2 regions of the Paenibacillus sp. FSL H8-0168 genome follow, and region 2 is predicted to be linked to the other one. Evidence: riboswitches for the same ligand, from Rfam matches in the RefSeq annotation. Region 2 holds a riboswitch; the other holds the start of a gene.
What was found. A riboswitch is a leader RNA that binds a small molecule or an ion and turns the genes downstream of it on or off. The one in region 2 is predicted to bind cobalamin.
Positions count from the first base shown of each region.

Region 1 (8,245 bases), 200 kb from region 2:
AGAAGGAGCGATACTCGCATAATGAAAGCTTTGGAGGAACGTATTCGTCAAGAAGGACAAATTTTATCTGACACCGTATTAAAGGTAGATTCATTTTTGAATCATCAGGTAGATACAGCATTAGCTTTGGAGATTGGTAAGGAGTTTGCACGCCTTTTCGGCAGTGCTCCGATCACCAAGGTGCTTACAATTGAAGCTAGTGGTATTCAATTTGCTATGGCTACTGCTATTGCCTTGGGGGTCCCGTTCATTTATGCGAAGAAAAAGAAGGCAATCACGCTGAATGAGCAGGTATACTTCGCAGAGGTTCATTCGTTCACTCGGCAGGAAAGCTATCAGGTGAGCATTTCTCAAAAATATCTCGATGCCAGCGACCATGTGCTGATCGTAGATGATTTTCTGGCTACTGGCGCAGCCTTGGTTGGACTTACGGATATTGTGAAGGAAGCAGGAGCGGAGCTGGCCGGGGTTGGCTGTGTAATTGAGAAAAGCTTCCAGGAAGGCCGTGGACTGTTGGAGCAAAGAGGCATTGCCGTCCGTTCTCTTGCGCGTATCGCTTCCATGGCACCAGGCGAGGTTCATTTTATAGAGGAAGCTGGCGCGGTGATTCCTCCCGTTAAGGAGAATGTGGGATGCTAAGTAAACAAAAGTTATTCGCGCTGGGCTTCCAGCATGTCATGGCGATGTACGCTGGAGCAATTGCTGTACCTCTAATTGTAGGGGGAGCATTGCACCTGACACCAGCCCAGATGGCTTATTTGGTGGCTGCCGATCTGTTCACTTGCGGGATTGCTACGTTATTACAGATTATGGGGACACGCTTTTTCGGTAGTAGACTGCCTGTCATTTTAGGCTGTACATTTACGGCAGTAGGGCCCATTATCGCGATTGCTTCGACCTCAAATTTAGCGACAGCGTACGGTGCTATCATTTTGTCCGGTATATTTGTGGTATTAGCGGCACCGTTGTATGGCAAGCTGCTACGCTTTTTCCCGACGGTCGTTACGGGTTCGGTCGTTACGATTATCGGTCTATCTCTTATTCCGGTGGCGATGAACAATGTAGCAGGGGGCCAGGGCAGTTCGGACTTTGGACAGCCACGGAATTTGCTGTTGGCGTTAGTTACACTACTGGTTATCCTGCTTGTGAATCGGTTGGCAAAAGGCTTCTTGCGCTCGATTTCCGTGCTTATTGGTCTGTTCGCGGGTACGGTGGTTGCTTATGCAATGGGAATGGTGCATTTTGCCCCTGTGGCGGAGGCCTCATGGGTGAGTGTTGCGCAGCCGTTTTATTTTGGTAAGCCAGAGTTTAGCATGATGGCAGTTTGTACGATGATTATCGTCAATATTGTCAGTATGGTTGAGTCTACAGGCGTGTATCTGGCAGTAGGCAAGGCGATTGATCAGAAGGTGGAGCAGAAGCAGATCGTCAATGGTCTGCGTTCCGAAGGACTTGCGATTATGCTCGGGGGGATTTTTAATGCGTTTCCTTATACAGCTTTCTCGCAAAATGTGGGTCTGATCTCACTCACACGCGTCAAATCGCGGAACGTTATTTTTGCTGCGGGCGGGATCATGGTTGTTCTCGGTTTGCTGCCTAAGCTGGCTGCCTTAACGACAGTGATTCCTAACGCTGTGCTGGGCGGGGCGATGATCGTCATGTTTGGCTCGGTCGCTGCATCAGGCATGTCTATTTTGTCAGAAGTGGATCTGCGGAAGGAAAGCAATCTGCTGATCGCAGCATGCAGTATTGCCGTGGGCCTAGGCTCTGCCGTTCTGCCACAAATGTTCGACCAGCTGCCGAGCTTTGCTAAAATGCTGCTGCAAAATGGTATCGTTTCGGGCTCGATTACAGCGATTGTCTTGAACATCGTTTTGACGAGAAAACAGGGCGAATCGGTCAAAAGCGTGACGGTTCAGGAGGTTCCACAGAAGGTTTGATGATTAGGAATAAATAAAGATAGCCGGAGAGAGGACGTATGCCTCTTTTCCGGCTTTTTGGCATGGGGTTATCCAGATAGTAGATACCCTTGCCGTCTGGGGACATATAGATGAAGCTGCGGGATGAAATGGGTAGCTCTAATTTGGTGTGTTTTCCAGTTTATACGCTAGAAGAATTTGCTAGAGTGGTAGGAAGAGGCATGATATAATCTAAATTATGGATTTTGAATAGTGGTGGATGTTTTCGGACCACGGTGCAGCTTCCCGAAAGGGGGTGAAGCCGATGGTCAACCTTGTGTCGTGCTACGGTGTGTTGCGTTGGATGGTTACTTTACTAAGCCTGGTGTTTAGTATTCGTAAACTTTATCGCTGGCTACGTCGGAAATTTCGGAACAAGCGAAAACCCACCGCGTAATTAGGTTAGGCGCCTAACGGTGGGTTTCGTTTGCATTAACATTTAGTTGTGCAGCGCGCCGTGGTGGTGATCCACAGCCTTTCAAGTCCTAAGAGTCTTTGCCGTTGGCGCGGCGAAGGCTCTTTTTAGTATACGGACACGGTGGTTTACTCTATACCTAATTTTAACACTTCAATTGCGTGCACGCAATTGAAGGTTATGTCTTGTTTCTTCCTTATCGTTCAAATTTAAACTATTGTGCAGCATTTATTGACAAGCCCGTGACAACAAAATAAGATCGTAATGGAAAGAAATAAAGGAAGAAAACAGGTGTGAGCCGGACGACTCTATGTACGGGGTTTTGTTAAGACCATGTGGATAGTTGTTGAGCGTGTTCACTTAAAAGGGAAGTTCGGTTGATTCCGACACGGGCCCGCCACTGTATACAGGCATCAGCAGGATACTGCTGGAGCTTTCAGAACAGCCACTGGAACTGTGAAGAACCGGGAAGGCCTGAAAGATACGCCTGGAGTCAGGAGACCTGCCTGTTTTGACATCACTGTCAGACCCACGGGATGCTGGGGAGGTGGTTAGGCGTGCTGCATACGGAATGTCTGAAACCGATCTGATCCCTTCTATGTTTTTGGAGTTGGCTTCGAGGTGTGTTTTGACATTTTATAATGAAAGCATTTCTGACTGCTGATCAAGTGGTCCGGAATGCTTTTTTCGCGTTTTGCATTAGGTTTATATGATTTTACAAGATAGAGGGGGATTCATCGAATGATTAGCAATCATAGCAGGCGCTCATGGTTGATATGTACAGGGGTGATGCTGTTACTGGCAGTTATGGCTCTTTCGGGATGTACTAGCAATAAGACGTCGAATAGCTCCGGCAAAGATGAGAACGCGTCAGCACAACAAACAGCGACAGGTAAAAAGCTGGTAATGGCGTATACATGGAAACCGTCAGGTGTTGACCCGCACGGAGATAATAGCTGGGATGTGATGCGATCCGGTGCAGGTGAGACACTGGTACGTTTGAATGAAAAGCTGGAGCCTGTGGCTTGGCTGGCAAAGGAGTGGAAGCAGGATAGTCCTACAGTTTGGACGTTCAGCTTGAAGGATAAAGTCACTTTTCATAATGGAAAGAGTATGGATGCAGCAAGTGTAAAAGCATCTTTGCTACGCTCTATCGAGAAAAGCCATCTGGCGAAGGATTTACTGAATGTGAAGTCCATTGATGTAAGCGGCCCGCTGGCCTTAAAGATCACGACAAACCAGCCGAATGCGGCGTTGGTGTCCAATCTAGCTGATCCATCGACGATTGTACTGGATGTGGCATCGATGAAAGATGAGCAGAGTTACCCAGCGATGACAGGCGCCTTTAAAATTAAAGCGTTCAGCAAGGACCAATCCTTGGTCGTAGAGCGTTATGACGGATACTGGGGCGAGAAGGCCCGATTGGCTGAGGCGACAATGAAGTTCATTACGGACGGGAATTCGCGCCTGATGGCGCTGCAATCCGGCGAGGTGGACGTAGCGACGGATATTCCAGTTGATAACGCAGAGGTACTGAAAAAGAACGACAAGCTACAAGTGCTGTCGGCTCCCTCCTTGCGCACCCATATGCTCGTGTACAATATGGAATCCCCAGTATTCAAGGATGCGGCGAACCGTAAGGTGGTGGACAGCCTGATTCCACGCACATCGATTGTGAGCGCCGTCATGAGGGGCTTCGGTACGGAAGCAAGCAGTCCGTTCCCGAGCATTCTTCCCTTCGGTAAAGTTGAGCGTAAAGCGCTGGACGGAACGGCGGATCAGCTGTTAACGAAGGATGGCTGGCAGAAGGACGCCCAAGGGACATGGACTAAGCAAGGCAAGCCGTTCGAGGTTACGCTGCTGACTTTTCCTCAGCGTCCGGAACTCTCTGTTATGGCTGAGGTCATCCAAAGCCAATTGCTAAAAGAGGGAATCCAGGTCAAGATTCGCAAGGTGGAAAATATCGACGAGGCGTTGACCAAAAACGATTGGGATTTTGCTATGTACAGTATGCTTACTGCTCATACAGGAGAGCCGCAATATTTTATGGACATGTTTTATTCTTCGAAAAGCGAAGCCAATGTAAGCCGTTATAGTTCCAAACCGCTAGAGAGTATTCTTAACAGCTTGAAGCTGGCGAAGGATACAGCGCAGCGTAATGCCGTGACACTACAAGCGCTGGATATCATCAATACGGATTTGCCACAGTCGTTCATTGTGCATCCTGACAATGTGTTTGGTGTGAAAAAAGGGGTAGAGGGTTTTACACCCCATCCGATCGAGTATTACTACATTACAGCGCAATCCGATATTGCGGAATAACGAGCGGCGTATCCTATGATTCGTTTTATACTGGAACGTGTGGCGCAGCTGCTCATCATTGTATTCGTTGTATCCACGCTGACTTTTGTACTGATGCGCCTGGCTCCTGGAGACCCTGCTACCATTTTGCTCACCGCGCATAATGTCCCTGCCTCTGAGGAAGCGTTGACGACGCTACGGCAGGAACTGGGCTTAAACGAACCGTTTCATGTTCAATATGTGAACTGGCTGCGGGATGTGTTCACAGGGCATTGGGGCACCTCGTATGTATCCAAGGAATCCGTGCTAGCCGAACTGTGGAACAGACTGCCTGCTACTGTAGAGCTAGCTGCTGCGGGCTTTGCCGTCATGACGGTGCTTACGCTGGGGTTGGGGCTGGCTGCCTCGCTAAAAATCAGCGGTCCACTGGATCGCCTGGGCAGGCTGTTTGCCCTGCTGGGATCGTCGATCCCCTCTTTTTGGCTTGGGTTTCTGTTGATCTATCTATTCTCCGTTCGCTTGGGCTGGCTCCCATCCATGGGAAGGGAGGATTGGACACATTTAGTGCTCCCAGCGCTGACTCTTGGCGCAGGTTTGGGAGCTGTGCAAGCCCGTGTACTACGTGCTCAAATGCTGGAGCTGGGTGACCGGAATTTTGTGAAAGCAGCGAAGGCTCGAGGCTTTTCCCGTATGCATATCCTGTTTTTTGAGATATTTAAGCATGCGGTTCTGCCTATAATTACACTGCTAGGTACCAATCTATCATTTATGCTGGCAGGTAATGTCATCGTAGAGACCATTTTTTCATGGCCGGGGTTGGGCAAGTATTTTATAGATGCAATTACACAGCGAGATTATCCGGTGATTCAGGGGTATGTTATTTTCGCCGTATTTTTAATTGTAGGAGTTCAGTGTTTGGTGGATGTGGTCCAGACGGCGATAGATCCGAGGCTGCGTTTGCGTTAAGGGGGAAGCTGAAAATGAAAAAGATACGGCTTTCCTTTCAAGGGAGCCTGCTGGTAGGAGGCGTACTGTTTGGCCTGATCGTGCTGCTTGGGTTATTGGCTCCATGGGTCGCTCCTCATGATCCTCTTCAAGTGGACCTTTTGAACCGTCTGGCACCACCCAGCCGGAAATATCCTTTCGGTACGGATCATCTGGGCCGGGATGTGCTATCCCGGCTAATTTACGGGATTCGGACGAGCGTGCTAATCGCATGTGCAATTACTGTAGCTACGCTGTGCTTCAGTCTGCCTATAGGGTTGCTCATTGGTTATGTGCGCGGACGTGTAGATCAGGTGATCATGCGGGGAATCGATGGCGTATTGGCTTTTCCAGATATTATTTTAACGGTGGCGATTGTGGGCATTTTGGGTCCAGGTTTTGTTAACATGACCCTTGCGATTATTGCGGTACGGTGGGCGGGCTATGTCCGGTATATCCGTAGTCTGGTTCAAAAAGCCTGTCAGGAGGACTACGTTCGATATGCCCGTTTATCCGGCAATTCACACGTACGTATACTGAGACGTTATGTATTGCCACAAGCGTTGCCGCAGTTGTTGGTTTATGCGGTATGGGATATCGGACGCGTGGTGCTGATGATCGCTGGGCTGTCCTTTCTTGGACTGGGTGTACAGCCGCCCAAGCCAGAGTGGGGCGTGATGCTGCATGATGCAACCTCGTATTTTCAGGTGGCTCCGCATGTCATGATTTTCCCGGGCTTGGCGATTATGCTGTTCGTACTTGCCTGCCAGCTTTTGGGCGACCGCTTTTCGGAAAAGGGGGCGGCCAAATAGTGGAGGATCAAACAGCCCTTGGGTGCAAGGATACGATAGAGCAAGTGGCAGAGCGAAAACCGTTGTTACACGTGGAACATTTGGAAATCTGCCGTACAGGCGTAGGAGCAAGCGGAAGCAGGAGCAAACCACTGCTGCGTGATGTGAGCTTTTCCATATATTCAGGGGAGATTGTGGCCCTGACCGGACCGAGCGGATGCGGCAAGAGCCTGACCGCACACGCAATCGCAGGGATGCTGGAGTCAGGTATCGGTGTTACGCAAGGGCGTATCTACTATAACGGGGAAGACATTCTCCCGTTCCAGGAACGGCGCTGGCAAAGGCTGCGCCGAGAGGATATTGCCCTGCTCATTCAACAATCGCTGAGCGGGTTGAATCCGATCCGGACCGTCCGCGCCCAGCTGACGGATACGCTTAGACTGCACGGGCGGCGTCGGATGCCGCACGACCAGTTGGAGCCGGGGCACGCTGATGCTGACCCATCCCACACTGCACCGCAGCAAGTCCACCCGCTGGGTGTGCTGCCACGGATGCGGCAGATGCTGAGCCGTGCCACGGAGATAGCCAGAGGAGGCGCTACTCCAGTGCGGGAGGCCTATTTGCGCTCTCTGCTCCGCAAGGTTGGGTTTGCAAATCCTGAGCATATTTTGTCGTCATATCCTTTTGAACTAAGCGGAGGCATGTGTCAAAGGGTGCTGCTGGCTGCAATGTTAAGCTCCGGTCCAAGCCTCTTTATTGCCGATGAGCCTACTACGGCGTTGGATGTTATCAACCGCGATAAGGTTCTGGTATTGTTGCAACAATTGAGAGAAGACTTTGATCTCACCATATTGTTGATTTCACATGATCGCCAGGGGATGAGCCGCATAGCAGATCGAGTGTTGGAGATGAGCCCGGAAGGAAGGATGCACCAGTGATGCTGGAATTGAAGAATGTGACCAAAGCATACCCTATCCGCAAACGGAGAAAAGGTTGGTTCAGCACGCAAGATAGCGAGCAGGCCGTGAAAAAGGTGAGTCTGGAGTTACAACAGGGGGAATGTCTCGGACTGGTTGGAGAAAGTGGAAGTGGCAAAAGCACGCTGGCACAATGTATTCTAGGGCTGGAGTCGTTGACCTCAGGAGAGATTTGGCTGGATGACCAGCCCATTCACACCGGAAGGATGAAGGATATCCATCTGTACAAACGAATCCAACTGGTCGCACAGGATTCGTCTTCCTCGCTCCATCCTCGCATGACCATACGAGATATTTTGGAGGAGCCGATCCACAACTATTTTCCTGAGCGAAAAGCGCAGGCGCTGGATATTTGTCTGTCCCTATTGGAATCGGTAGGATTGGAGGCTGACAGTCTGGAAAAATACCCAGCACAGCTGAGTGGCGGGCAAAAACAGCGGGTATGTATTGCCCGAGCGTTGGCGGTGGAGCCCGATATTATCTTGTTCGATGAATCGATCTCCAATCTGGATACGACAACGCAGCTTTCCGTGCTGGGCATGCTTAAGAGAATGCAGCAGGAACGTGAGTTGTCCTACCTATTCATCACTCACGATCTCCAATCTACTCGTCAGTTTTGTGACCGCGTTGCCGTCATGGTTCAGGGGGAGATCGTGGAAATATTTAAGGAATGGGATGAAGACTTGTTACAGCATGAGTACACACGTGCTCTGTTTCAGACGTTGGCGAATTAAGCCATAAATTTAATATTCTACAAATTTAAAATAAATAAGAGGATGGCTTGTCGAATGTTGTTGACAAAATAGCACGTGGTACCTA
Region 1 is NZ_CP151948.1:5,611,325-5,619,569, reverse strand. It holds gene MHI21_RS24875 (xanthine phosphoribosyltransferase) at 22-639, shown strand; gene MHI21_RS24870 (nucleobase:cation symporter-2 family protein) at 633-1,940, shown strand; cobalamin riboswitch at 2,694-2,898, shown strand; gene MHI21_RS24865 (ABC transporter substrate-binding protein) at 3,115-4,695, shown strand; gene nikB (nickel ABC transporter permease) at 4,711-5,640, shown strand; gene nikC (nickel transporter permease) at 5,655-6,470, shown strand; gene MHI21_RS24850 (ATP-binding cassette domain-containing protein) at 6,470-7,387, shown strand; gene MHI21_RS24845 (dipeptide/oligopeptide/nickel ABC transporter ATP-binding protein) at 7,384-8,160, shown strand.
Region 1: linked by a shared signal. The riboswitch ahead of MHI21_RS24865 (ABC transporter substrate-binding protein) and the one ahead of metE (5-methyltetrahydropteroyltriglutamate--homocysteine S-methyltransferase) in region 2 are both predicted to bind cobalamin.

Region 2 (8,245 bases):
CACCCGAACCTGCCACAAAAAGTGTATGCCGAAATGCTAGATATTTCCCAAGGTCGGGTGTCCCAGTTGAAAAAGCTACTCTAAACCTTCTCAAAACAATATCCCAAGATCCTATACTATGTACTCGCAAGCCTATCATTTTCATCGCAACTACGATGGCCAGATATAGAGTAAGGTGCATATCCGCGGATGTGTCCCTTACTCTGTATCTGGCTTTTTTATGCTGCCCGCTCCTACCAATGTGACAATAGTCACATACTCTCAATGTATACGTATATACAATATATAGATCGAAACAATTGGTTAACACAAGATATCATCAATATGTTGTTTTTGTGAAAAATATATATATTTTACTATATGGAGGGTTTTACGATGAAGGTGCTGGAGGAACATCAATTATACGACATCGGCGAGCGGGTCATTGGGGCACAAGATCTGGACATGCTGCGGGAGAATGCAAATTTGAATGGAGAATCGTTCAGCGGCAAAATGAGCAAGCTTGGGTCCGAGTATGCCAAATGGTATGCGCGCCTGCGGGTACTTCCGCCTGAACTGACGAACGCGATTGACCACGGGTATGTATATGTTCACGATTTGGACCAATATGCACTCGGAACTACAAATTGTATCTTTATCCCTTTTGGTCGTTTACTGCGAGACGGCTTCAATACAGGCAACGGCTCTGTGCGCACACCGCAAACGATTATGTCTGCTATGGCACTAGTCGCCATCATATTCCAGTCTCAGCAAAACAGCCAATTCGGAGGTGTCTCTGCCAATAAAATCGATTGGGACCTTGCCCCATACGTTGCCCGGTCCTTCCGCAAGCATCTGCGCAAGGGACTCCGGTTGTTCGAGGAAAAGATAGAATCCAGTCTGTCTGACGACGAACTACATATGGCCAATCCCCATTTGCAAGAAGTCTGCCCTCGTTCCTACGCATTCGCACGCGAAGAAACGGAAACGGAAACCCGGCAGGCTGCTGAATCGCTCATTCATAACCTGAACACCATGAGCAGTCGGGCGGGGGGACAGATTCCATTCACTTCACTGAATTACGGAATGTGCACGTCTGCTGAGGGACGGCTTGTTACTCAATCGCTGCTAGAGGCCACTATTCGCGGCTTGGGCAGCGGGGAAACTCCTATTTTTCCACAACATATTTTCCAATGTAAAGAGGGAATCAACCAGGCAGAAGGCGACATCAATTATGATTTGTTCTTACGGGCGGTAGAATGCTCTAGCAGACGGATGTATCCCAATTTTGTGAATGTGGATGCTACCTTTAACTTGCCTTTTTACCGTGCTGATGATCCAGATACCATTATAGCGACAATGGGTTGCCGTACCCGCACCATTTCTGACCGTTTCGGTAGAAACCGGCAGAGTGGCAAGGGGAATCTCTCCTTCAATACCATTAATCTGGTGCGACTTGGCATTGAGTATGGTATTTGCACAGGCAAACGCCTAACACCTGACCGTGATCGCTTTGATGCGAGACTAGAAGAAGTTATGCGCATTGCGGTAGATGGCCTAATCCATCGCTATCAAATCCAGACCAACCAGCCGGCCAAAGCTTCGGACTTTATGATGCGCGAAGGGGTATGGGAAGGTGGAGAACAACTGGCGCCAGATGATAAGGTGGGAAGCGTACTAAAACACGGTACGCTTTCGATCGGGTTCATCGGGCTGGCTGAGTGCATGAAGGCACTATACGGGAAACACCACGGAGAGGATGATTTCGTATACCGCGAGGCACAGCGAATCATCACTTCCATGCGCGTGTATTGCGATCGAATGAGTGAATATCACAATCTAAATATTACATTATTTGCTACGCCTGCCGAAGGTCTGTCGGGCAAGTTCACATTGCTGGATCAACGTGATTTCGGGATTATTCCTGAGGTAAATGATCGAGAATATTACACGAATTCTTTTCATATTCCCGTGTATTACACGCTCCCGGCTGCTCGTAAAATCAGCTTGGAAGCTCCGTTCCATAACCTATGCAACGCTGGTGCGATTTCATACATCGAGCTGGACGGTAATGCGCGGAATAACCCGGATGCGTTTCTTAAAATTGTTCAGTACGCGCTGCATCAGAACATCGGCTATTTCTCCATCAACCATCCGGTGGATCGTTGTACGGAATGTGGTTATGAAGGGATTATCGGGACAAGCTGCCCCCAATGTGGCACAGATGAGGAGCACACACACTTTCAGCGCTTACGTCGGGTAACCGGATATCTGACAGGAGATTATACCGTTCGCTTTAATGCTGCAAAACAGGCAGAAGTTCGAGACCGGGTGAAACATAAGTGAATTTGTGTGGCTACATTCCGGAATCTCTGAACGAAGGATACGGCTTGCGCACCGTTGTGTTCATTAGCGGTTGCCGTCATGCCTGTCCTGGATGCTTTAATCCAGCGTCGTGGAGCTTCCGTGCAGGCGAGCCATTCACCCCCCAACGACAACAGGAGGTCATTCGTGACATCATGGAAAATCCGTTGTTGGATGGACTGACTCTCTGCGGGGGAGACCCGTTTTTCTCAGCAGCAGAATGCTCGCAATTTGTGCGTGACTTCCGCGAGGCCTGTCCCGACCGAACCGTGTGGGCTTACACTGGCTTTGTCTATGAAGATCTACTCACAGATCAGGAGCGACAGGAACTGGCGCTTTTGTGCGATGTGATTGTGGATGGTCGTTTTGTAGAACAGCAAAAGGACCTGACCCTTCCCTTCCGGGGCAGTCGCAACCAGCGTCTGGTAGATGTAAAAGCCAGCATTCAGGCAGGTTATACCGTTTCATTGACATAAGGCGATGCTTACCCAGCAAGCAAAATGCTATATCTAATCTAAGACAAGCCCCCATCATGGGTAAGGCTTGTCTTTTTTTCATATAGCTAACAGATTCCATTGGAGTTTCTATTGCGCATCCTGTAAGTTTCACTTATGATGGTGAACAAGTATACGAGTGCATAATTATTCGTCATACCTTAACCGCATAGCTTGGAGATAGGTGTCTGTTCTATTCAGATCAGGCTTAAAAGGGAAGCCGGTGCAAATCCGGCACGGTCCCGCCACTGTAAACGGGGAACTTTCAGCTGTTCATATATCCACTGGTCCACAGACTGGGAAGGAATGCTGAGCGTCATGATCCGTAAGTCAGGAGACCTGCCTATTTTAACAACATCGCAAGTACCTACGGAAGATAGGGAGGTGTTAAGAGCAGTCGCCGTATTTTTGATTTTTTAATCACGGAGGCATTCTTTCCCCTACTTATTTTTAATCTTGGGGGGAAGAATGCCTTTTTTGGTACGTAAAAATAAAACAGCTACCCGCTAGGAGGAAAGTACATGTCCATTATCGAACGGCCTGAATTGTCCGGCTTAATTAGCAGTAATCTGGGATATCCGCGTATCGGCGAAAATCGGGAATGGAAGAAAGCACTGGAACGCTTCTGGAACGGCAGCATTAACGAAAGCGAACTGCAGACGGAGATGAAAAGATTACGGTTGGAGCATCTGAGCAAGCAGCGCGACAAGGGGATTGATCGCATTCCTGTCGGAGACTTCTCCTATTACGATCACATGCTGGATATATCTGTGATGTTCGGTCTGGTTCCCGAACGGTTCAACTATCGTCCCGCGGGTCCGGTTCCTCTGTCCGTGTATTTCGGGATCGCTCGCGGTCAGAAGGGAGCAACCGCCAGTGAAATGACCAAATGGATGAATACCAATTATCACTACATCGTTCCCGAATTGGCAAATGCAGTCCCGGTATTCACTGAAAATAAACCCTTACAGGCTTATCGTGAAGCAAAACAGGAACTAGGCATTGATGGGAAACCGGTCCTCATCGGCCCCTATTCATTCGTTACCCTTTCCAAAGGCTATGATCGTAAGGAGCTTGCCTCTATTATAAGAACCTTCCTGCCTTTATACACCCGTGTCCTGTCTGAACTAGCAGCAGAAGGTGTTCAGTGGGTCCAAATCGATGAACCTGTCCTGACCACCTCATTCCCAGTAGAGGATCTGGACATTATTCAGGAAGTCTATGAAGCTTTGACCCAAGCTGCGCCCTCCTTAAATATAATGCTGCAAACCTACTTTGGCAGCCTAGATCATTATGAGCGTCTGTCCGCACTTCCGGTACAGGGGCTGGGTCTTGATTTTGTGTATGATGATGGCGAAAATCTTCAGCATATATTGCAGCATGGCTTCCCTAAAGGAAAAACGCTGGGCGCTGGTGTCATTGACGGACGCAATATATGGCGCAGCGACCTGAACGCTGTAGCAGCTCTGCTGGGTCAGTTAGCAGAACAGACCACTGCCGAGCAGCTTATCGTACAGCCATCATGCAGTCTGCTACATGTGCCAGTCAGCCTGGAGGCAGAGCACAAGCTGGACAAGGAGCTGGTGCAAGCGCTGGCCTTTGCTGATGAAAAGCTAGAGGAAATCGCCATTCTGACGGCTGCACTTGGCAAACACGATCCATCCGCACTCACCAAGCTTGGACAAAGTGCAGATGCGGTAGCCCGTTTCAACAGTTCAGCGGCACGTGTACAGACAACTGCCGATCTGGCCGACCTGTTGGCCAAAGAGCCTCTATCACGCAGCGTTCCTTTCGCCGAGCGTCGTGAGATTCAGCAAAATAAGCTGAAGTTGCCTCCACTGCCTACGACGACCATTGGTAGCTTCCCGCAAACCGCCGAGATCCGCAAGGCCCGCCTGCACTATCGCAAAGGAGAATGGTCTGCCGAGCAATACCGAACGTTCATCCAACAGCAAATTAAGGAATGGATTGATATTCAGGAGGACATTGGCATTGACGTGCTTGTACATGGGGAATTTGAGCGGACCGACATGGTTGAATTTTTTGGCGAAAAGCTGAACGGCTTTGCTTTTACGCAAAACGGATGGGTGCAGTCCTACGGCTCCCGCTGTGTCAAACCGCCGATTATATACGGAGACGTTTCCTTCGATCAGCCCATGACCGTGGAAGAAACGGCATTCGCCCAATCGTTAACCTCCAAGCCTGTTAAGGGAATGCTTACAGGTCCTGTGACCATTTTGAACTGGTCTTTCGAACGTAATGATATTCCTCGTAGTCAAGTTGCTTTGCAATTGGCTCTGGCATTACGGGCAGAGGTAGAGGCACTGGAACAAGCGGGCATACGCATGATTCAAGTCGATGAGCCTGCAATTCGTGAAGGGCTTCCGCTGAAAAAAGAACAGCAGCAAGCCTATCTGGATTGGGCGGTTCAAGCCTTCCTTGTGACCACGGCCACCGTTGAGCCAGCGACCCAAATCCATACGCATATGTGCTATTCCGAATTTCAGCATATGATTCAGTCCATCTCCGATATGGATGCCGACGTTATATCTATTGAAACCTCGCGAAGCCACGGAGAACTGATTGTCAGCTTTGAAGAGCAGGTATACGACAAAGGCATCGGTCTGGGCGTGTACGATATCCACAGCCCGCGCATCCCCGATGTATCTGAAATGCTAAGCATGATCCAGCGTGCCCTGCGCGTACTGCCATCAGATTTGTTCTGGGTTAATCCGGACTGTGGTCTGAAAACCCGCACCAAGGAGGAATCTGTCGCCGCCTTGCGGCAAATGGTACAAGCGGCTCAAGCAGCCCGGGCTGCATTGGCTGTATCCAATTAATTTTTTTTATCGTATCCAATCGCGCCATCATTTTCGCTTATCGTATTCCCCTTTCCGGCCCTTATTGCTAAAAGCCAGGAAGGGGGATTTATTCTAGATCATATAATGTATATACGCCTTGAATATGCTCCATTTTCATCTGCTTCATATGTACGCCTAAGCCATGTTCCCGATCCCAGGAGCAACTAAAATTCAAATACAGTTCATCCTTTGCCGATGAGTCGGAAATCAGTATAGACATAAGCTGTATTCGATCCAACAATTGTTCCGGCCGCTCCACATAAGGCGCATATTCATCTGGGTCCTCTCCCCATGTACTGTAAGCATTACGGTACTTTTCCACTATGCCAGCATAATGATGGTGTATGGACTCCAATACTTGAGGATGAATAGCTGACGAATATTCCATATACTGCTCCCATGTCTTTTTTTGCAACTGTGTAGGTTCTTCTATAGTCTGTGCCTGTTCTTCGGAGTCGGCTCCCACGATAAATTCGACTTCTACTTCCGAGGGCTGCCCGCAAAAATTAACATGTACTACACCACGCAGAACAATCTCCTCAGATACATCCCAAGACTCATCATCCTGTTCCAGTTCCATATACCAGTGTTTCCAGTCCATCCTTTTACCCACCTCTTCATAAAAAGTAATCTTTAACCCTATTGAATACTTTACAATCTATCATTTTAATGAATGAAATTAAAGTAGCATCCTATTTGAGCTTACAGCCATATTTCGAGGAATTTCCAAATAAAAATACTTTTTTCTACAACATTCGCTATTCAATAAAGCCTTCAAGAAAGAAAATCTGCCCATTTCGGCACAAATATTTTATTATTAAAAATTTAGTACCTTGCATTAATCAGTACATGATGTTAAATTATACCTGACTACTGTTCTATAATTAGTACCCGTGATAAATTATGCACAAACACACGTTTCTTCCCCTTATTCCGAACGACACCTATGATCATTGATAACATCCAGGAAGGGAGCACCGCTCGTGAATGTGAACATCCAATTCAAAAAAGGGGTACTGGAACTGTGCGTTCTAGTTCTAATTGGACGCAGAGACCGTTATGGCTACGAGTTGGCTCAAGCCGTCTCCCGTCATATTGAAGTAGCTGAGGGAGCCCTATATCCACTGCTTCGCCGTCTGGTATCAGAAGGATACTGCACAACGTATTTACAGGAATCGACCGAGGGGCCTCCCCGCAAATATTATCGGCTGACTGATACTGGAAGCCATTATACAAAAATACTTACGCGGGAATGGAATGATTTTGTCCATCATGTCGCAAGCCTACTGGAGGAAGGAAATTCCGATGAATAGAAAACAGTTTCTTACAGAGGTGGAGCAGCGTCTTTCTCCTCTCCCTGCAGAGGTACGCAATGAGCTGCTTAGTGATTTGAGCCAGCATTTTGACTACGGGTTGGTCAATGGAAAAAGCGAAAGTGAGATTGCCCATGAGCTGGGTAACCCAGAGGATATTGCCCGAGAAGCGTTGGATGATCCCAATGCAGCCTGGAACGCTTCTCCTCCGCCTCGCCAGGGAAGCTTCGCACGCAATCTTTTTACTTTCTTAGGGCTGCTGTTTCTCAACTTGCTGATCTCCATCCCGATTATCGCTACCCTATGGGTAGTATGGGTTTCATTGACCGTGGTAGCGGTCAGCTTCATTGCAGCCCCCCTTCTCGCCGTTACTGATTATGCGCTAAACAGCACCTTTTACCCGGCCAAATTCTTTTTCTCTATCACGTTGACGGGTATAGGTCTATTGCTGCTGCCTGGAGTACGTTATCTCTTACTCCTTATGGTCAAAGGCACAGTACGATACTGGAAATGGAATCAGACTACCCTGAGGGGAGCTTACTAACAACATGAATAAAAAGTGGTTTATTGCAGCAGGTCTGTGCATTGTGATCGGTGCAGCCGGAATGGTGGCTTACGGTGCCCCATGGAGTCAACAAGTCATGAAGGAAACAACTGCAATTAATAAAAAATGGACGTTCACACGTGGTCAGCTACAGAAGCTGAAAGTGGACAGTTCTGATGATGTCTCTATTTTGTTTACTCCTGGCTCTGGCGACCAAGGTACGATACGCATTAGTGGAGAAGTTCAGACAAAGGTAGCCGACCAAATTCATAATGCCCGAATTGAGAACGGTAAGCTTACGATTCAATCGGAGCCGGCCGCTTCCTTGTCATTCCTTTCGATCACCCCTGATGTGGATCAAACGATTACCGTAGAGATGCCCTCCGGCGAAACACTAACTGACCTACAGGTAGATGCACATTCAGGGAATGTAAAACTTCAAGATGCCTCCGTGCAGAATACTTCCATCACTGCTACTTCAGGCACTGCCGAGATTACAAACCTCCAAAGTACCCACCTGATCGCAAATTTAACATCCGGCAATTTTACAGCCAGTCAGCTTGCATCAGATATGGAGTTGAAGCTTACTTCAGGCGATGTTACCATTCGCGATTATAGCGGTAATGGCCTTATTTCCCTAACCTCAGGGGAGACAAATATTACGCAACGTGCCGTAGCCAACTTGGAAGT
Region 2 is NZ_CP151948.1:5,411,244-5,419,488, forward strand. It holds gene MHI21_RS23950 (AbrB/MazE/SpoVT family DNA-binding domain-containing protein) at 1-84, shown strand, start outside; gene MHI21_RS23955 (anaerobic ribonucleoside triphosphate reductase) at 376-2,325, shown strand; gene nrdG (anaerobic ribonucleoside-triphosphate reductase activating protein) at 2,322-2,819, shown strand; cobalamin riboswitch at 3,003-3,199, shown strand; gene metE (5-methyltetrahydropteroyltriglutamate--homocysteine S-methyltransferase) at 3,359-5,677, shown strand; gene MHI21_RS23970 (hypothetical protein) at 5,766-6,299, opposite strand; gene MHI21_RS23975 (PadR family transcriptional regulator) at 6,682-7,011, shown strand; gene MHI21_RS23980 (DUF1700 domain-containing protein) at 7,004-7,555, shown strand; gene MHI21_RS23985 (DUF4097 family beta strand repeat-containing protein) at 7,560-8,245, shown strand, end outside.